DNA from 3 places in the [Rhizobium] kunmingense genome. Region 3 is predicted to be linked to each of the others. Evidence: predicted binding sites of a transcription regulator. Region 3 holds the regulator's gene; each other region holds the start of a gene.
What was found. The regulator LexA, encoded in region 3, represses DNA repair genes until DNA is damaged. The targets are predictions, from matches to a motif close to TGTTCNNNNTGTGTTCNG.

Region 1 (3,277 bases), 780 kb from region 3:
CGATGACGATCGCAACGCCATAGGTCCCCCGCCCGCCCGAGAAAAACCGGGGTCGCGAAACCATTGCGGGCCTGCTGTCAGCGATGGATGACATGGATGATCCGGAAATGACGTTTCAAGAGCTACGCCCTGCATCGCCTTCGCGCAACGGCTGTTGCGAAAGCGGGCCTTTGGCGAGCCGTCACAGCAGCCCGGCCTCCGTCATCATGTCGGTCACGTCGGCATTGTTGAGCGTCGACGGCTCCACCTTCGGCGCATCGAGTTCGTTCAAGGGGATGAGCGCCGCGTTGGAAGCCTCGCCGTTACCGACCGCATATTCGAACGACGTTCCGTCCCGCAGGATCGCCTGACCTTCCTTGCCCGTCAGCCATTTGAGGAATGCCTGCGCCTGCTCCTTGTGCTGCGACGAGGCAAGGATGCCGCCGCCGGAGATCGACACGAAGGCGCCGGGGTCCTGGTTCCTGAAATAATGCAGGCCGACATTGTTGCTGTTTTCGCCGGTCTGCGCCTGATCGCCGAAATAATAGTAGTGATAGATCAGCGCCCCTTCGATCTGCCCGGCATTGACCGCCTTCATCGCAACCGAATTGCCGCGATAGGCGGTGAAATTGTCCTTCATCCCTTTCAGCCAAGAGGCCGTAACCTCCCTGCCCTTCAACTGCATGAGCGCGCCGACGATCGCCTGAAAATCCGCACCCGATGGCGATGCCGCCCATCGCCCCTGCCATTCCGGCTTGGCAAGATCGAGCATCGATTTCGGCAGATCGGCTTCCGAAAGCTTCGTCTTGTCATAGGCAAACACGGTGGAGCGCGCCGCAACCCCGATCCAGCGCCCGTCCGCCGGGCGGAACCCTTCGGGCACCTGATCCAGCGTTTGCTTGTCGACCGGTTCGAACAGACCCCTGCCATCGACCAGCGCCATGGCCGGCGAGTTTTCGGTGAGGAACACGTCGGCCGGGGAATTCGCCCCCTCCTGCACGATCTGGTTGGCGAATTCCATGTCGACGCCGTTGCGGATCGTCACGACGATGCCGGTCTCTTCGGTAAACGCCTGCGCCCATTCCCGCGTCAGCCCCTCGTGCTGCGCATTGTAGATCGTCAGGCTGTCGGCGATCTGCGCCAACGCCATGGATGGGCCGGTCAACGCGGAAACGGCAAGCGAAGCGCCTGCCAGAAGAACGGATGCGGTTTTCATGAAACTCTCCCACGCAACGACGCGATCCCTAATCGATAGCGAAAGCCGAGAGCGGCAGTCAAGTTTGTCGAAGCGGTGGAGAAGCACCGGCATGGGAGGCAAGCGGGTGCGAATCAGCTATTGCTCAGATGAACACATCGGGAACAAGCCTGCGGAATGTAATGTCTGTCGCCTACCTGGATAAACTCAACGATGCCCAGCGCCGGGCCGTGGAACATGGGTCGGACGTGCCGAATGGCGGCCCGGCGGGGCCTCTGCTCGTCATCGCCGGTGCCGGTTCCGGCAAGACCAACACCCTCGCCCATCGCGTCGCCCACCTGATCGTCTCCGGTGCCGATCCGCGCCGTATCCTGCTGATGACCTTCTCCCGCCGCGCCGCAAACGAAATGGGCCGTCGCGTGGAGCGCATCTGCCGGCAGGTGCTGGGTGAGAAAGCCGGCATCATGACCGATGCGCTTGCCTGGGCCGGCACCTTCCACGGCATCGGTTCGCGCCTGTTGCGCCTCTACGCCTACCAGATCGGCCTCGACCCGGATTTCACCATCCACGACCGGGAGGATTCCGCCGACCTGATGAACCTTGTGCGCCACGAACTCGGTTTTTCCAAGATGGAAAGCCGGTTTCCGACCAAGGGCACCTGCCTTGCCATTTATTCCCGTGCCGTCAATTCCGAGACCCCGCTCGACGAGGTGCTGAAGACCTCATTCCCCTGGTGCCAGGCCTGGGAAAAGCAGCTGCGCGAACTCTTTGCCTCCTATGTCGAGGCAAAGCAGGCCCAGAACGTGCTAGATTACGACGACCTGCTTCTCTACTGGGCGCAGATGATGAGCGAGCCGTCGATCGCCGAGGATGTCGGCGCCCGCTTCGATCACGTCATGGTCGACGAGTACCAGGACACCAACCGGCTGCAATCCTCCATCCTGATGGGCATGAAGCCGGGTGGGCGCGGCCTTACCGTCGTCGGCGACGACGCCCAATCGATCTATTCCTTCCGCGCCGCGACGATCCGCAACATCCTCGACTTCCCGAATACCTTCGATCCGCCGGCCAATATCGTCACGCTCGACCGCAATTACCGCTCGACGAGCACGATCCTCGCCGCCGCCAACGGCGTCATCGAGCTTGCCCGCGAGCGTTTCACCAAGAACCTGTGGACCGATCGCCAGTCGGAAGAACGCCCGCGCCTCGTCGCCGTCAAGGACGAGACGGAACAGGCGAATTACATCGTCGAGAAGGTGCTGGAGAACCGCGAAACCGGCATGACGCTGAAACAGCAGGCCGTGCTGTTTCGCGCCTCCCATCATTCCGGCCCGCTGGAAGTGGAACTCACCCGCCGCAACATCCCTTTCGTCAAATTCGGCGGCCTGAAATTTCTCGACAGCGCCCATGTGAAGGATCTGCTCGCAGCCCTGCGCTTCGCCCAGAACCCGCGTGACCGCGTGGCAGGCTTCCGGCTGATGCAGCTCATCCCCGGCGTCGGCCCGCAGACGGCCGGCAAGATCCTCGATGCGATCGCCACCGACCCCGAGCCGCTTGCAGCATTGCAGGAAATCCCCGCCCCGCCGCGCTCCGGCGCCGACTGGGCAGCCTTCGTCGAGATGCTCGCCGCAATCCGCAGGAACGAAGGCTGGCCGGCCGAAATCGGCACCGCCCGCGAATGGTACCAGCCGCATCTCGAACGCGTCCACGAGGATGCCGAGACCCGCAAGGCCGACCTGTTGCAGCTCGAACAGATCGCCTCGGGCTACGCGTCGCGCGAACGCTTTCTCACCGAACTGACGCTCGATCCGCCGGATGCGACGAGCGACCAGGCCGGCGTGCCGCTCTTGGACGAGGATTACATGATCCTCTCCACCATCCACTCGGCAAAGGGCCAGGAATGGCGCTCGGTCTTTCTATTGAACTGCGTCGACGGCTGCATTCCCTCCGATCTCGGCGTCGGCTCGACCGCCGAGATCGAGGAGGAACGCCGGCTGCTCTACGTTGCGATGACCCGCGCCAAGGATCATCTCCACATCATCACGCCGCAGCGTTTCTTCGTCCACGGCCAGCATGCCCAGGGCGACCGGCACGTCTATGCCT
Region 2 (3,277 bases), 230 kb from region 3:
GCAATCGGCATCGCCATTGCAGCCATGATGGCCATGCGCTGCCTGCACCCGCCAAGCGGCGCGATCGCGCTGACGGCGGTTCTGGGCGGGCCGGCCATCGAAAAGCTCGGCTATGGCTTCGTGCTCTGGCCGGTGCTCGGCAATTCGCTGGCGCTGCTTCTGCTGGCGGTCGTCTTCAACAATCTGACCGGCCGCCTCTATCCGCACCGTGCCCAGCCTGTATCCGTCCACGGGACCACCGATCCCGCGCCGTTGCAGCGCATCGGCTTCCGCCCCGACGATCTGGATCAGGTGCTGAAAGAATATGACCAGGTTCTCGATATCGATCGCGACGATCTCGAACACATCCTGCGCCTCACCGAACTCCGCTCTTATAGAAATCGCGCAAACGGTCTGACCTGCGGCGACATCATGAGCCGCGATGTGGTGGCGGTTTCTCCGGATGCGTCTCTTGTTCGCGCCTACGACATCATGCGCAGCCGCCACCTGAAAGCGCTTCCGGTGACCAACGATGTTGCCGAAGTCATCGGCATCGTCACGCAATCGGATCTTCTCGAAAAATCGGACTGGACAGATGGGCGGCCGGTGATCGGCCTCCGTCATCGCCTGCGCCGCGTCGTACAGGGAGCAACGGCACCCAATGCCGTCGTCAGGGACATCATGACGGTGCCGGTGACGACAATCGATCCCGCAGCCACATTGGCCGATGCCATACTGTTGTTTGCCGGAGAGGGGCTGCACTATCTCCCTGTCATTTCGGAAAACGGCAAGATGGTCGGCCTGCTTGCGCAGTCCGACGTTCTGGTCGCCACGCTAGAAGCCACGACCAAGGCGTAGAGCCCGGTCAAATCGCGGACATGAAAAAGGCGCCTCTCGGGCGCCTTTCGTCAAGTGGAACGGTCTCGATCAGAACGGGATGTCGTCGTCGAGGTCGCGGGAGAAATTGCCGCCGGAAGTCTGTCCGCCGCGACCAGCCTGCCCGCCGCTCGGATTGCCGCCCTGCCCACCGGAGCGCGGACGGTCGTAATCGTTGCCGCCGCCATAGCCGCCGCCAAAATCGTCGCCACCGCCGCCGCCGAAGTCACTCGAACCACCGCGGCCGCCACGATCGCCGCCGCCTTCGCCGCGACCATCCAGCATGGTCAGCGTCGAATTGAAGCCTTGCAGCACGATTTCCGTCGAGTAGCGATCATTGCCGGTCTGGTCCTGCCACTTGCGGGTCTGCAGCGCGCCTTCGATATAGAGCTTGGCGCCCTTCTTCACATACTGTTCGACGACCTTGCAGAGACCTTCGTTGAAGACGACCACCGTGTGCCATTCCGTCTTTTCGCGGCGCTCGCCGGAATTGCGATCCCGCCAGGTTTCCGACGTGGCGATCCGCAGGTTGGCGATCGGGCGGCCATCCTGGGTCCGACGGATTTCGGGATCTGCTCCCACGTTGCCGATCAGGATGACCTTGTTGACGCTTCCTGCCATAATCTTCTCACCTTACTCTGCCGCCACCGCGGCCAAAAAACCGATGCGCGCACCATAGACCATAGGTCGGCGGGGACGCGACCTCCCGTTTTCCCGCATCCACAGTTTCTGGCGCCTGAATTTTGTTCTTTATTTGTTCTAATTTATTCCTATACTCCTGTCAACGGATCAGGAACCTCGTTCTATCGTGGCAGTTTCGCCTCGACAGGCGCGGATCAATGACTACATAAGGGCCTTCAAATCCTCCCCATATGGGCCTCCCAAAAGGCATGACGATGAGCGAACTCAAGACCATTTCCATACGTGGTGCGCGCGAGCACAACCTGAAGGGCATCGATCTCGACCTGCCCCGCAATTCGCTGATCGTGATGACCGGCCTGTCCGGCTCGGGCAAGTCGTCGCTCGCCTTCGACACGATTTATGCGGAAGGCCAGCGCCGTTATGTGGAAAGCCTGTCGGCCTATGCCCGTCAGTTCCTCGAAATGATGCAGAAGCCGGATGTCGACCAGATCGAGGGCCTGTCGCCGGCAATCTCGATCGAGCAGAAGACGACCTCGCGCAACCCGCGCTCGACGGTCGGCACGGTCACCGAGATCTACGACTACATGCGCCTTCTCTTCGCGCGCGTCGGCGTCCCCTATTCGCCGGCGACCGGCCTGCCGATCGAAAGCCAGACCGTCAGCCAGATGGTCGACCGGGTGCTTGCCTTCGAGGAAGGCACGCGTCTCTATATCCTTGCGCCGCTGATCCGCGGCCGCAAGGGCGAGTATAAAAAGGAACTCGCCGACCTGATGAAGAAGGGCTTTCAGCGCGTCAAGGTCGACGGCCAATTCTACGAGATCGCCGATGTCCCGGCGCTCGACAAGAAATACAAGCACGACATCGATGTCGTGGTCGACCGTCTCGTCGTGCGTTCCGATATCGGCGCGCGCCTGGCGGACAGCCTCGAAACCTCGTTGAAACTGGCCGACGGTCTCGCCGTCGCCGAATTCGCCGACAAGCCGCTGCCGCCCACCGAGACGGCCGCCGGTGGCGCAGCCAACAAGTCGCTCAACGAGACCCACGAGCGCGTGCTCTTCTCCGAGAAATTTGCCTGCCCGGTTTCCGGTTTTACCATCTCCGAAATTGAGCCACGGCTGTTTTCCTTCAACAATCCGTTCGGCGCCTGCCCGACCTGCGATGGCCTCGGTTCGCAGCAGAAGGTCGACGAGAACCTGATCGTGCCGGAACCCGCCCGCACCCTGCGCGACGGCGCGATCGCCCCGTGGGCGAAATCCTCGTCGCCCTATTACAACCAGACGCTCGAAGGCCTTGGAAAAGTGTTCGGCTTCAAGCTGTCCGATCGCTGGGACGCGCTTCCGAGGAGCGCACAGACCGCGATCCTTCAGGGCACGCAGGAAAAGATCGAGTTCCATTACGCCGACGGTGCCCGCTCCTACAAGACGACGAAGGATTTCGAGGGCATCGTGCCGAACCTCGAACGCCGCTGGAAGGAAACCGACAGCGCCTGGGCGCGCGAGGAAATCGAGCGCTACATGTCGGCCGCCCCCTGCCCGGCCTGCGCCGGTTACCGCCTCAAGCCGGAAGCCTTGGCGGTGAAGATCAACAAGCTGCATATCGGCGAGACGACGGAAATGTCGATCAAGGTGGCGCGCGACTGGTTCTCGGCCCTTCCCGAGCACCTCAATTCCAAGCAGAACGAGATTGCCGTCCGTATCCTCAAGGAAATTCGCGAACGCCTGCAGTTCCTCAATGATGTCGGCCTCGATTACCTCAGCCTGTCGCGCAATTCCGGCACGCT
Region 3 (3,277 bases):
CAGCACCGGAAATCCGAATTCCTTCTTGAGGTCGGCGAAGATTTCCATCGCATTCTCAAGCCCGATGCCGCGCTTGCCAGCGATCGACGTGCGGTTCGCCTTGTCGAAGGAGGATTTGTAGACGAGGCCGACACCGAGCTTGTCGCAAAGTTCGACAAGCGTTCCGGCGATCATGAAGGCATGCTCGCGGCTTTCCATCTGGCAGGGCCCCGCAATCAGCGACAATCGTCCGGCATTGGAAAAGACGACCTTCTTCGTGCCCTCGCCGACGGAAACTTCTGATTTGGGGGAAACTGCCATTGTCTATTCCTCGAAGCCGAACATGACGCCCTGCCCGGCTGCCGGCTGCACGAGCACACGGCCATCCCGGCGGATGAATGCGACGTCATTAGCAGCAAGGATGATCTCTGTCACGGCCAGATCGGCGGAGCGAAAAATCAGAACCTTGCCATAAAACCCCGCAGCCGACGGATCGAATTGCAAGCCGAATTCATGGTCGAGCTGCCCTTCACCGAGAACCCGGACGCGGCCATTCTCGGCAGCAAACACCAGACCCGCCTCGGTTTCTTCCGCCTCCGCGCCAAGCACCTGGACAAGCAGCGGCACAGAGGATGAGGGATCGCGCGCCGCGAGCACCACCTCCTTGAGGCCGGTTACCGAATTCGCATGGATGCGTAAGTTGCCCATATCCTGAGGGAATGAAACCACACGCTGACAGGCGAAGGCAAAGAAATCCGGAGCCGCAGCATCCGCCGCAAAGGCGAGCCTGAAGCGGCCCTCCGCCTCATCACCATCCGGAGACTTTATGACGCGCGAAAATTCCAGCACCTCGCCCGCCGATACTCCGGCTGCGACAAAGCGTTGATCATCAGCCTCGGCATCATCACTGGCCACGACCAGCGCCGAAAGCCCCTGCCTCCCACGCTTCCCCCTGAATGCGACATCACGCGCCACGAAAACATTGCCGCGCTTGGCAGCTGCACCCGCCTTGCGCCGGTCCGCCAGCGCCAGCGGCTCCAGATAGATGCCGTCATCGAGGAAGACACAGGCGTTAGACGTCCCGAACGGATGCAGGGCATCGGGCGCCACCGTAAAGCCCAGCGCCGACAACCGGCCGCGCGCCGCAGCTAGATCGCAGACCGGCAATACGAGATGATCGATTTTCTTCGCAGTCACGCATGTCCCCCAGACATTTGTTAGCTGGAAGCTAGATTGGTCAGACAACCGACAAGCGCAAGTCCCTTTAAGCGGACAAATGGATCTGCCATTTCAGAAAGTTATGAAATCTCCACCCAAATTTAAGGACTTGCGGAACACATATGGAACATATAGTGTCCGTTCTGCATTTGTTTCAAAATCCGAAGGTGCGCATCCATGCTGACTCGCAAGCAACAGGAACTGCTTCTTTTCATCCACGAGCGGATGAAGGAGTCCGGCGTACCGCCTTCCTTCGATGAAATGAAGGATGCGCTCGACCTCGCATCCAAGTCGGGTATTCACCGCCTGATCACGGCGCTGGAAGAACGCGGCTTCATTCGCCGCCTGCCGAACAGGGCGCGCGCGCTCGAAGTCATCAAGCTGCCGGAAGCCTATGTGCCAAGCCTGCAGCCGAAGCGCGGCTTCTCCCCGAGCGTCATAGAGGGAAGCCTCGGCAAGCGTCCGGTCGAGCCCGCAGCACCTGCTCGATCCGCGCCGCTTGAGGATGCCACCTCCGCAAGCGTTCCGGTCATGGGCCGCATCGCCGCCGGCGTACCGATCTCGGCAATCCAGAACAACACCCACAATGTTTCCGTTCCGATCGAGATGATCGGCACCGGCGAACATTACGCGCTCGAGGTCAAGGGCGACTCTATGATCGAGGCCGGCATTCTCGACGGCGATACCGTGATCATTCGCAACGGCAGCACCGCCAATCCAGGCGACATCGTCGTGGCACTCGTCGATGACGAGGAAGCGACGTTGAAGCGTTTCCGCCGCAAGGGGGCATCGATCGCGCTCGAAGCGGCAAACCCGGCCTATGAGACCCGCATCTTCCCGCCCGATCGCGTCAAGGTGCAGGGCAAGCTGGTCGGCCTTATTCGCCGCTATCACTGAGACCGGGCTGACTGGTCTCCGCAGCATCACCAGACGGTGACATGGCCGTATTTGTTATGGGCACGCCGCCTGCGCGTCCGGTTGCGTCATTCGTTGCTGCGCCGGCGCTCGATGGCTGCGTGGCAAAACCGTTTGCCTCGATGGCGGCTGCAAGCCATCCGGGCAGGCTCGGGTCATATCGGTTCCCTCGCCAGTCATACTGGCGATGTATGGCCCACGGTCGTTGCGTGCCGGCAAATGACGGCGTGATTTTCCAGTTCCGGTGATCATCGATGCCATGAGCGCGGTCCGGCAGCGCGATTTCCAACGCACCGGTTTTCCTGAGCGTGGCGCCTGAAAGAAGCAGGGTACCGGATCGGCATTGATCGAAACGCGCCCTGGGAGCGATGACAAGATCAGCCACATCACAGGCCGCACCGACATAACGGCCATCGTCGAGCGCAATCACGAGCATCCCTTCCTCCGGTCCGGACTTCTGGTCCGACGCATTCGGCTCGCGCAGACCTCCGGCGTTGTCGCGAACGCGGTCCTCACCGATGCGCAGGCCGCACCAGGCCTTGGCCTCGCAGGAGAAACGAGGAGCCGTCAAGGAAGCCATGCGCCGGCGCGCAGCCGCCACGAGATCGTCCGCCAACCTCTCGTCGCCCGCCCCTTCAGGGGCAACAGTCGGAGATGGCGAAGGGTGAACCGTTTGCAACGCGGCAGCCGGGTCGAGCATGACAGGCTTGATCGGCTCAGGCAGACCAAGGGCCCTCGTCCACTGGTCGAAGACGAAGGCGGATGGGCGGGTGCGATTGACCGTCACAAGGCTCCGGTCGCGATAGGCAATGAGTGTACCGTCCTCCGAGACGAGAAGGGTGGATCCGGCATGTGAGCCGCCCTGAACAAACAGCACCAAGGCGGCGATCAGAAACGGCACGCCTGCGAGCCGAAGGCGGGTCCGCAGCAAGGCCAGCAACAACATGCCGGCCACGCCGAGCGGCAGAAACAACGCCTGCTGCTGGCCGACCAGGGCATCGCCGCGCCAACCGGCAACCGTGTGCGCGATCGCGATCACCCATTCCAGTCCCTTCGCCATCAGTGCGATAAAAGGCCCATCAAGCCCCAACGGCATCAAAAGCATGGCAACAAGCCCGGCCGGCATGACCATGAAACTGATGATCGGCATGGCGGCAAGATTGGC

Region 1: the regulator LexA is predicted to act here: its motif matches at 1,324-1,341, upstream of AC0JZ4_RS09635 (ATP-dependent helicase).
Region 2: the regulator LexA is predicted to act here: its motif matches at 1,600-1,617, upstream of uvrA (excinuclease ABC subunit UvrA).

Annotation. Positions count from the first base shown of each region.
Region 1 is NZ_CDRNXG010000001.1:2,053,067-2,056,343, reverse strand. Features, by position in the region: gene AC0JZ4_RS09645 (ABC transporter permease) at 1-64, opposite strand, end outside; gene AC0JZ4_RS09640 (iron ABC transporter substrate-binding protein) at 182-1,195, opposite strand; gene AC0JZ4_RS09635 (ATP-dependent helicase) at 1,357-3,277, shown strand, end outside.
Region 2 is NZ_CDRNXG010000001.1:3,062,360-3,065,636, forward strand. Features, by position in the region: gene AC0JZ4_RS14825 (HPP family protein) at 1-837, shown strand, start outside; gene AC0JZ4_RS14830 (single-stranded DNA-binding protein) at 907-1,476, opposite strand; gene uvrA (excinuclease ABC subunit UvrA) at 1,752-3,277, shown strand, end outside.
Region 3 is NZ_CDRNXG010000001.1:2,833,716-2,836,992, reverse strand. Features, by position in the region: gene kdsA (3-deoxy-8-phosphooctulonate synthase) at 1-300, opposite strand, end outside; gene AC0JZ4_RS13680 (VOC family protein) at 304-1,176, opposite strand; gene lexA (transcriptional repressor LexA) at 1,375-2,094, shown strand; gene AC0JZ4_RS13670 (ComEC/Rec2 family competence protein) at 2,075-3,277, opposite strand, start outside.